DNA from 2 places in the Acidovorax sp. LjRoot66 genome. Region 1 is predicted to be linked to the other one. Evidence: riboswitches for the same ligand, from Rfam matches in the RefSeq annotation. Region 1 holds a riboswitch; the other holds the start of a gene.
The links. Region 1 has a riboswitch for cobalamin ahead of ACSQ3Y_RS23830 (TonB-dependent receptor domain-containing protein). Riboswitches for the same ligand answer to the same signal wherever they lie in the genome.
Positions count from the first base shown of each region.

Region 2: linked by a shared signal. The riboswitch ahead of ACSQ3Y_RS20205 (TonB-dependent receptor) and the one ahead of ACSQ3Y_RS23830 (TonB-dependent receptor domain-containing protein) in region 1 are both predicted to bind cobalamin.

Region 1 is NZ_CAXUQU020000001.1:5,064,466-5,068,869, reverse strand. It holds gene ACSQ3Y_RS23855 (sulfite exporter TauE/SafE family protein) at 1-681, opposite strand, end outside; gene ACSQ3Y_RS23850 (ankyrin repeat domain-containing protein) at 775-1,362, opposite strand; RNA gene ssrS (6S RNA) at 1,476-1,657, opposite strand; gene ACSQ3Y_RS23840 (cell division protein ZapA) at 1,760-2,176, opposite strand; gene ACSQ3Y_RS23835 (hypothetical protein) at 2,173-2,397, opposite strand; cobalamin riboswitch at 2,434-2,672, shown strand; gene ACSQ3Y_RS23830 (TonB-dependent receptor domain-containing protein) at 2,760-4,404, shown strand, end outside.
Region 2 is NZ_CAXUQU020000001.1:4,294,945-4,299,348, reverse strand. It holds gene ACSQ3Y_RS20210 (PepSY domain-containing protein) at 1-413, opposite strand, end outside; gene ACSQ3Y_RS20205 (TonB-dependent receptor) at 423-2,579, opposite strand; cobalamin riboswitch at 2,661-2,887, opposite strand; gene ACSQ3Y_RS20200 (lytic murein transglycosylase) at 2,914-4,260, opposite strand; gene sbcB (exodeoxyribonuclease I) at 4,327-4,404, shown strand, end outside.

The DNA.
Region 1 (4,404 bases):
CACCGCGATCACGGCCAGGCCGGGCAGCCAGATGTAGCCCAGCGAGGCGGGCGGCAGGTTCTGCACCGTCTGCCCGCTGACGGCATAGCCCACCACGTTGGCCAGCGCGATCGGAAAGCCCAGTGCGGCGCTGGTGGCCACGGCATTGTGGATGGCCACGTTGCACCAGGTCATGAAGGGCACGCTCACGAAGCCGCCGCCGGCACCCACCAGGCCCGACAGGAAACCGATCACCCCACCCGCGGCCAGTTGCCCGCCGGTGCCCGGCATCTGGCGCGTGGGCGCGGGCTTCTTGTCCAGCAGCATCTGGCTGGCCGAGAAGCTCACGAACAGCGCGAAGAAGATCGCCAGCGACGAGCCCTTGAGCAGCGCGAAGATGCCCAGGCTGGCCGCGAAGCCGCCGATCACGATGCCCGGCGCCAGGCGCTGGACGATGTCCCAGCGCACCGCACCGCGCTTGTGGTGCGCGCGCACGCTGGAGATGGAGGTGAAGACGATGGTGGCCATCGAGGTGGCGATGGCCATCTTCACTGCCAGGTCCGGCGCGACTTCGCGTGCGCCCAGGATGTAGGTCAGGAAGGGCACCATCAGCATGCCGCCGCCAATGCCCAGCAGCCCCGCGAGAAAGCCCGTGCACAGGCCGAGGACGCCGAGTTCAACGATCAGGAGGGGGTCGAGCATGGGGAGGTGGCAGATGGAAATGGAGGGGGCGGGAAGGTGCTGCAATGCGGCAGGAATTGTAGAGCGCGGGCTTGTCGGCTGCAGGCGGTCTGGCTACTTCGCCTTGCCCGGCCGCGCTCCATGGCGACGCAGCAGCGCCACCTTCGCGGGCTCCTGCCTCGTGAGCGCTACATCCAGCGGTGTTTCGCCGGCCTTGTTGGCCGCATTCGGGTTGGCGCCCAGCTTGAGCAGCTGCGCCATCACGTCCTGCATCTCCGGGTGCTCGGTGGCGGCATGCAATGGGGTGTTGCCGCCGTTGTCGCGGGCCTCGATTTTTGCGCCTGCTTGCACCAGCAGTTTTGCCATCTCCGGGTAGGCGGCCAAATGAAGCGGCGTGGTGCCTTCGCTGTTGGCAGCATTCACGTTGGCTCCTCGCTCGATCAGCAGGCGGGCCATGGCGGTGTGCTCCTCGCCGGCCACGCCGTGCAGGGGCGTGAAGCCCCATTGGTCCCCCCGGTTCACGCTGGCAGGGTCGCGGGCCAGAAGCCGTTCCACTGCGGCTCGGTCATTGAACACGGCGGCGTCGTACAGCGTGGCATGGCGCGCGGATGGGGCTTTGCCGGTCTGCGCCAGTGACGGCAGCGCGATCATGGCGACCAGTGTGCAGCAGATGGCAAAGCGGGTGGAGCGGTGGGCTGGCATGGATTGGGGGCGACCATCGCAGGATACCGAACTGCCCGGACGCATCGCATGGGCACAGGAATCGGCGCCCGAAAAAAATGGCTGCCGGATCGCTCCGGCAGCCATTTCTGGAATAGGTGTCTGCGGCATTGCTACCGGACCCTCATCCTGAACCGGGGGTTCAGGTGGGCGAGGGCAGCCAGGTGTTGGGTTCATCTGACGCGAGATGATCACGCTCCCCTGGCGATGTACCAAGCCCGTGCTCGTTGAGCATTGGTTCAAGGAAATATAAGACCCGGCGGCACCGCAGACACCTTTATTGTAGGCGCTGAAAATGCCCTTTGCAGCCGTTAGGCGATGTAAAGAAAATCTCCAGAATGTGTGCCGCTGATAGCGTGCGGCGCGGCGCTTTCTGGCCCTACAGCAGCCGACCGTCTTCGCCCAGGGCCTGGTCCAGGCGCTGCACCAGGCTTTGCAGGCGCAGGGCCTCGTCCGCATCGGGTGGCAGCAGCGATTCCTGCACGCCGCTGGCGCTGCGCCGGGGCGGTGGCGCCGGCATGTCGTCGCCCATTGCCATGGGGGTGGCCATGGGCACAGGGTGGGGGTGGTCGGCCGCCTCGGCGAGGTCGGCGGCTTCGCGGTCGGCGATCTCGAAGGCGAGGTTCAGTGCGGCCAGCACCGCGATGCGTTCACGGGCACGCACCTTGCCGGCATCGCGGATGCGCGTCATGGCGGTGTCCACGCGCTCCACGGCGTCGAGCAGCCGGCTCTCGTGCCCCTCGGGGCAACTGAGCAGGTAGCTTTGCTGCAGGATCTGCACCTCGATTTGCTTCATGCGGCGTCTTTCGCGGGAGGGGCCTGGGGCAGGCGCTCGAGCAGGGCGTCCACGCGCGAGCGCGCTGCGCTCAGGCGGGATTTGAGGGAGTCGCGCTCCTGGGTGAGTGCGGCCACCTGCTCGGACAGCAGGGCGTTGGTGCGCTGCAGTTCGGCGTGGCGCACCAGCAGGCGCTCCACGCGCTCGGCGATCTGGTCAGTGGTCGATGGTGTTGTTGCCATACAGCCACCGATTGTAGGACGGCGGGTTGTAAACGGTCGTAAAATCACCGGGTTGGTGCTCGCGGTGTGGTTCACATGCTGCAGTTCAACGGGAAGCAGGGAGGTGGCGCCACGCATGGCGCGCCGAGCCTGCGCTGCCCCCGCAACGGTCAGCGGACGAAGCCTTCGGGCTTCTCTCTCCAGCCACATGCCACTGGGTGCCTTGAACAAGCACCTGGGAAGGCGTTGGGGAGTGTTCCGCCAGCCCGGATACCGGCCAACACGGTGGTTGCATGCGCCCTGGATTGCAGGGCACGCGCAGCCGTATCACCCATTTCGCTGGCGGGAGGCCGGCACGGGTTTGTTTGCTGACGATTCGCCCCATGAAAATCCGTACCCCCCGTGCGTGCCTTGCTGCGTCCATCGCCAAGCCCCTGTGCCTGCGTCCCGCCCTGGTGGCGTTGGCCGTGCTCGGTGCCTGCGCCGCCCAGGCCCAGCAGGCCGGTGCCAATGGCGCTGTGCTGTTGGCGCAGAACCTGCGCGCGCCTTCGCTGAGCGAAACCGTGGTGACCGCCACGCGCACGCCGCAGCCCCTGTCCGACCTGGTGGCCGACGTGACCGTGATCGACCGCCAGACCATAGAGACCAGCGGCGCCACGGGCCTGGCCGACGTGCTGGCGCGTGTGCCCGGCATCGAGATCTCCCGCAACGGCGGGCCCGGCACCACCACCGGCGTGTTCCTGCGCGGCGCGGAGTCGCGCTTCACGGCCGTCTACATCGACGGTGTGCGCATGGACTCGCAGTCCACCGGCGGCGCGGCGTGGGAGTCGATCCCGCTGGCGCAGATCGACCGCATCGAAGTGCTGCGCGGTCCGGCCGGCGCGGTGTATGGCTCCGACGCCATGGGCGGCGTGGTGCAGATCTTCACCAAGCGCGGCGAGCAGGGCGTGGCGCCCTACGTGGGCATCGGTTTTGGCAACCACGGCACACGCAAGGCCGAGGCCGGCGTGAGCGGTGCCAGCGGCACCATCGACTACGCCTTCGGCATTGCGCGCGAGGAGAGCAAGGGCTTCAACGCCCGTACCATCGCCACGCAGAACCCCGACCGCGACGGCTATGAATCCACCTCGGCCAGCGCCCGTGTGGGCCTGCAGGTGAACGCCACGCACCGGCTGGAAGCCACGCTGCTCGCCAACGACCTGGACAGCGGCTACGACAGCGGCCTGGGCAAGGACGACCGCAACCAGCACCAGCTGCACGCCCTGGGCCTGAACTGGCAGGCGCAGTGGACCCCGCAGTACAAGACACGCGTGCAGATCACCGACTCGCGCGACGAGTACCAGACCACGCCGGCCTTCTACCTGACCGAAACGCGGCTGCGCGGCTACCTGTTCCAGAACGAATGGCGCCAGGGCCCGCACCTGGTGACGGCCGCGCTGGAGCGCCGCGAGGACCGCCTGGACAACGCCCCCATCGACCGCAAGCGCTCGCAGGATGCGCTGGCACTGGGCTATGGCTACACCGCCGGCGCCCACACCTTGCAGGCCAATGTGCGCCACGACTCGGACAGCGAGTTCGGCGGCAAGGGCACGGGCAGCCTGGCCTATGGCTACACCTTTGCCCCGCAGTGGCGCGCCACGGCCTCGGTGGGCACGGCCTTTCGCGCACCCACGCTGTACCACCGCTTCAGCGAGTACGGCACGGGCAGCCTGAACCCCGAGAGCAGCCGCAATGCCGAGCTGGGCCTGCGCTGGGCACAGGCTTCGAGCAGTTTCTCGGTAACCGCCTACCGCAACCGCGTGCAGGACCTGATCGTCTTCGGCCCCGCCGGGCGCTGCCCCTCCACGCAAGGTTGCTATGCGAACGTGGCGCGCGCCGAATACAAGGGCGTGACCTTCGCAGGCTCCTACCGCCTGGGCAGCGTGCAGCTGCGTGGCTCGCTGGACCTGCAGAACCCGCGCGACCTCGATACCGGCAAGATGCTGGCGCGCCGCGCCAAGCGCCACGGCACCCTGGGCGCCGACACGC
Region 2 (4,404 bases), 770 kb from region 1:
TAGCGCGCCGTCGCCGAGCGGGCGAATCCGCGTGCAATGGCCTCGGCGCGTTCGGGCGTGACCGCGCTTAGCGGCGTGGCCGATGCAGAAGCCACGTGGTGGTTGCCCTTGACGTCGATGACGCGCCATACGGGCGCATCCAGGCTCTGCTCCAGCGCCATCCTGCGGAGTGCCGCCAGCTGGAGCTGCGCCAGCGCCTCGGCCGGTGTGACCGTCACCTGCGCGAGGTCCAGCACCGGCAGGCCATCGATGCGCTCCTGCGGCGTGAGCGCAGGAAAGCGCACATGCAGCATCACCAGCCCCGACACGAACCACAGCACGAACAGGATGCAGCCAGCGATGCCCAGCCAGCGGTGGGTGAAGTACAGCGCCCGCCGCAGCGGGCGCCACAGGGCGTGCAGCGCGGGGCTCACGCTGCGCAATCAGAAGCGCACATGGGCCGACAGCTCCGCCGAGCGCGGGCGGCCGAGGATCCACTGGTTGTTGCCGCTGTACAGCGTCTGCGCGTAGATGCGGTCCGTGAGGTTGTAGACGTGCAGGGCCAGTACCGTGCCCGGGCGCACGGCCCAGCGCAGGCTGGCGTCGGCCACGGTGAAGGAGGCCGCGCTGCTGCTGTTGGCGTTGTCCACCTTGCGCGCACCGACGTAGCGCACGCCCAGGCCCACCTCCCACGCGGGCATGAAGGCCCAGGTCACCCAGCCGTTGGCCGTGCGCTCGGGCACGCCCGGCGGGGTGTTGCCGTTGCGCGAGACCACGCGGCCGCTGACCACTTCGTTGAAGTCGTCGAACTTCGCATCCAGCACGGCGGCATTGAGGTCCAGCCGCACGGTGGACACCGGCGCATAGCTGACCGATGCCTCAATGCCGCGCGAGGACTGGGCGCCCACCTGCTGGAAGAGGTTGGGGTCCACCGCGTCGCGGATCAGCAGCTTCTTCTTCTCGATCCAGTAGGCGGCCAGCGTGAACTCGCCCTTGCGGTCGTCGAACAGTTGCTTCCAGCCGATTTCGGCTTGCCTGCCCGTGGCCAGGTCGAACTGGCTCTGTTGCGCCGAGGTGTTGACCACGCCGCCCAGCGGGTCGGCCGCCGTCGAATACTGCGCGTAGACGGACGTGACCGGCGTGACGGCATACACCGCGCCAATGCGGCCTGACAGGTGGTTGAAGCTTTTGTTCACATCGGGGTCGATGCGTTTGGAATCCTGCTTGCCGTAGGCAATCGAATCCCAGCGCAGACCCGTGACCAAGGACAGCTGTTGGGTCAGCTGCAGCTGGTCTTCCACGAACAGCGAGCGCGTATCGGTCTGGGCCTTGAACAGCTCACCCACGGTCACACCCGTGGTGGGGAAGTTGCCGGGCACGAACTGGTAGGGGTCGAGCGACTGCGCGGCCGCGCCGTCGCCCCGCGTCTTGGCGTATTCGAGCCGGTTCACGTCGAAGCCCACCGTGAGGGTGTTGGGCAGGCCGGCGATGGGCTGCTTGAGCGTGGCGTCGAAGCGGTTGCCCACCTGGTCCAGCGTGTAGTCGATGCCGATGAAGCCCGAACGCGTGATGCGCCGCGTGGCGGGCACGTAGGCATAGCCCTCGGCGTTGTTCCAGTGGCGGTCCGAGGCGATGCGGTACAGCGAGTTGCGCAGGGTAAGGGCCGAGGAGGGCGTCCACTCCGTATCCAGGCGTGTCCACTGGTCGCGGAACTTGAGGTACGCATCGGCCACGTTGAAATTGGCCTTGCGCAGTGCCGGGTCGATGCGGCCGTTGACCAGTGGAATGCCGAAGTAAGGCGCGGGCTCCTGGTTGCCGTAGTCGTGCGACAGGGTGAAGCGCAGGTCGGGCGTGGCATCGAAGCGCAGGGCGCCTGCGGCCACCAGCGACTTGGAGCCGCCGCGGTCCACATGGCCATCGGAGCGGTTGTGCGACAGGTCCACCCGGTACGACCACTGCTCGTTGATGGCGCCGCCGCTGCCGAATGCCGTGCGCACTGTGTCCTGCGAGCCGTAGGCCAGGCGCACCTCGTTGGAAATGGCACCGCGCGTGGGCTTCTTGGGCACGGTGTTGATGGCGCCGCCGATGGCACCCTCGCCATACATGATCGAGGCGGGGCCGCGCAGCACCTCCACACGCTCGGCCTGCCAGGGGTCGAACGGGAAGGTGACGGTGCCGCCCGAGACGTACTGGCGCGTGCCGTCGTACAAACGCATCACCGAGGTATTGCCGGCAAAGCCGCGCGCCACCAGGGCGCCACCGGCGGCCGAGGCCGTCTGCGTGATGCCGGTGGCGCGGGAGGCGGCGTCGGCGATGGACTGGTCACCGCGCTGGCGGATGGTCTCGCCCTCCAGCACCTCGATCGAGGCCGGCGTTTCCAGCGCCGTGAGGCCCAGCCGGCTGCCGGTGCTGGTGGGCGTGGTCAGCGTCTGGGGTGTTTCGATGAAGGCACCGGACTGCACGGTGACCGGGGCCAGTGTGGCGGTTTGGGCCTGTGCGCCCGTGGCAGCAGCCAGTGTGAGAACGGCACCGTAGAGGCACGAGACATGGAAGCGCGCGGGCGCATGCCCGGCCGAGGGGCGGCAAAAGTGGGGATTCATGGGGCAACGGATACAGGGGCGTCCTCCCCGGCATCCCCGCCGGGTCTGGACTGAACGGTTCGCCGCACGCCATGGGCATGCCTGCAGACCACTTCGTTGGCCGGTATCCGGGCTGGGTGGAAAAAGCGTCCCTTGCCTTCCCAGGCGCCGTTGGCGCCCAGTGGCTTGATGAAGGATGCCGAGCCGTAAGGCTCTTCCACCGACCGTTGCGGGGGCAGCGCAGGTCAGGCTTGTTGCAAAGCCCTCCTGCTTCCCGTTGAACTGCGTTCCAGAAGAGGACCGCGAGCACCAACAGGGCGCGATTGTATGCGGTTGTTAACGGTCAGTGCTGCGTTCAGGGCGCTGCAAGCCGCTGCAGCAGCTCGGCAGTGGGGTAGCCATCGGCCACCGCACCAAGGCTCTGCTGGTACTGGCGCAGCCCGGCGCGCGTGGCCGGGCCCATCACGCCGTCGGGCGTGCCGGCGTTGAAACCGCGCTGGTTGAGCAGCGTCTGCAACTGCTGCATCTGGCTGCGCGACAGCGGCGCGAGGTCACGCGGCCAGGCGGTGGCCACGCCGCTGCCGCCGTCGATCTGGCGCGCCAGCAGGCCCACGGCCAGCGCATAGCTCACCGAGTTGTTGTAGCGCAGGATGGCGCGGAAGTTCGGCCCCACGAGAAAGGCCGGGCCGCGTGCGCCGGCCGGCGTGGCGATGGAGGCGGCCTCCAGCGCGGGCAGCGGTTGCCCGTCCACACCCTGCAGGCCTTCGGCAGCCCACTGGGCAGCCGTCTGGCGCACCGTCTGCTCGGCACGCGCGTAGTCAAAGCCCAGCGGCAGCCGCACCTCCACGCCCCAGGGCTGGCCGGCCTGCCAGCCCATGCGCGCGAGGAAGTTGGCGGTGGAGGCCGCCACATCCGGGATGCTGCCCCAGATGTCGCGATGGCCGTCGCCATCGGCATCGACCGCATAGGCCAGAAAGACCGAGGGCAGGAACTGCGTATTGCCCATGGCGCCGGCCCAGGAGCCCACCATGCGCTCGTCGCTGATGTCGCCCTGGTCCAGGATGCGCAGGGCCGCCAGCAGCTCGCTGCGCGCCCAGGCGGCGCGGCGGCCTTCGAAGCCCAGCGTGGCCAGCGCATCGACCGCGCGGAAGCTGCCGAAGTTGCTGCCGTAGTTGCTCTCCATGCCCCAGATGGCGGTGATGATGGAGGAGGGCACGCCATAGCGTGTGGCTGCGGCGTCGATGGCCGCCTGGTGCTCGGCCCGCTTGGCCTGGCCCTGGGCGATGCGCTGGGCCGACACGGCGCTGTCGAGGTAGGCCCAGGGCGTGCGGTTGAATTCGGGCTGGGCGCGGTCGAGTTCGATCACGCGCGGCTGCAGCGTGGCATGGGCCAGCACCTGCTGCACGGTGGCCGGCCGAATGCCCGCAGCCAAGGCCTCGCGCGAGAAGCCGGCGATCCAGGCGGCAAAGCCGGACTGCTCGGCATCCTGGATCGCAGAGGTGGTGACTGGGGCGCGGGTTGTGGATGCTGGAGCCGTGGGCTGTGGTGCCGCAGCCGCAGCCGCAGCCGGCGCGGTGGGGGCAGGCGGTGTGGCGCAGCCTGACAGGGCGAGAGCGCAGGCCATGGCCAAAGCAGTCAGGGCGACGCGGGGCGCAACATGCAAGAAGCGGCGGGCAGAATAGGGGGCAAGCGAAATGGGCATTCCCCATTGTCCCGTGCCCGGCATACTTGCGGGTTCTGGTGTTTCTGACCGTAGCAATTTCATTTCATGCATACCTTCCTCTGGCACGACTACGAAACCTTCGGCGCCAACACGCGGCGCGACCGGCCCGCGCAGTTCGCCGCC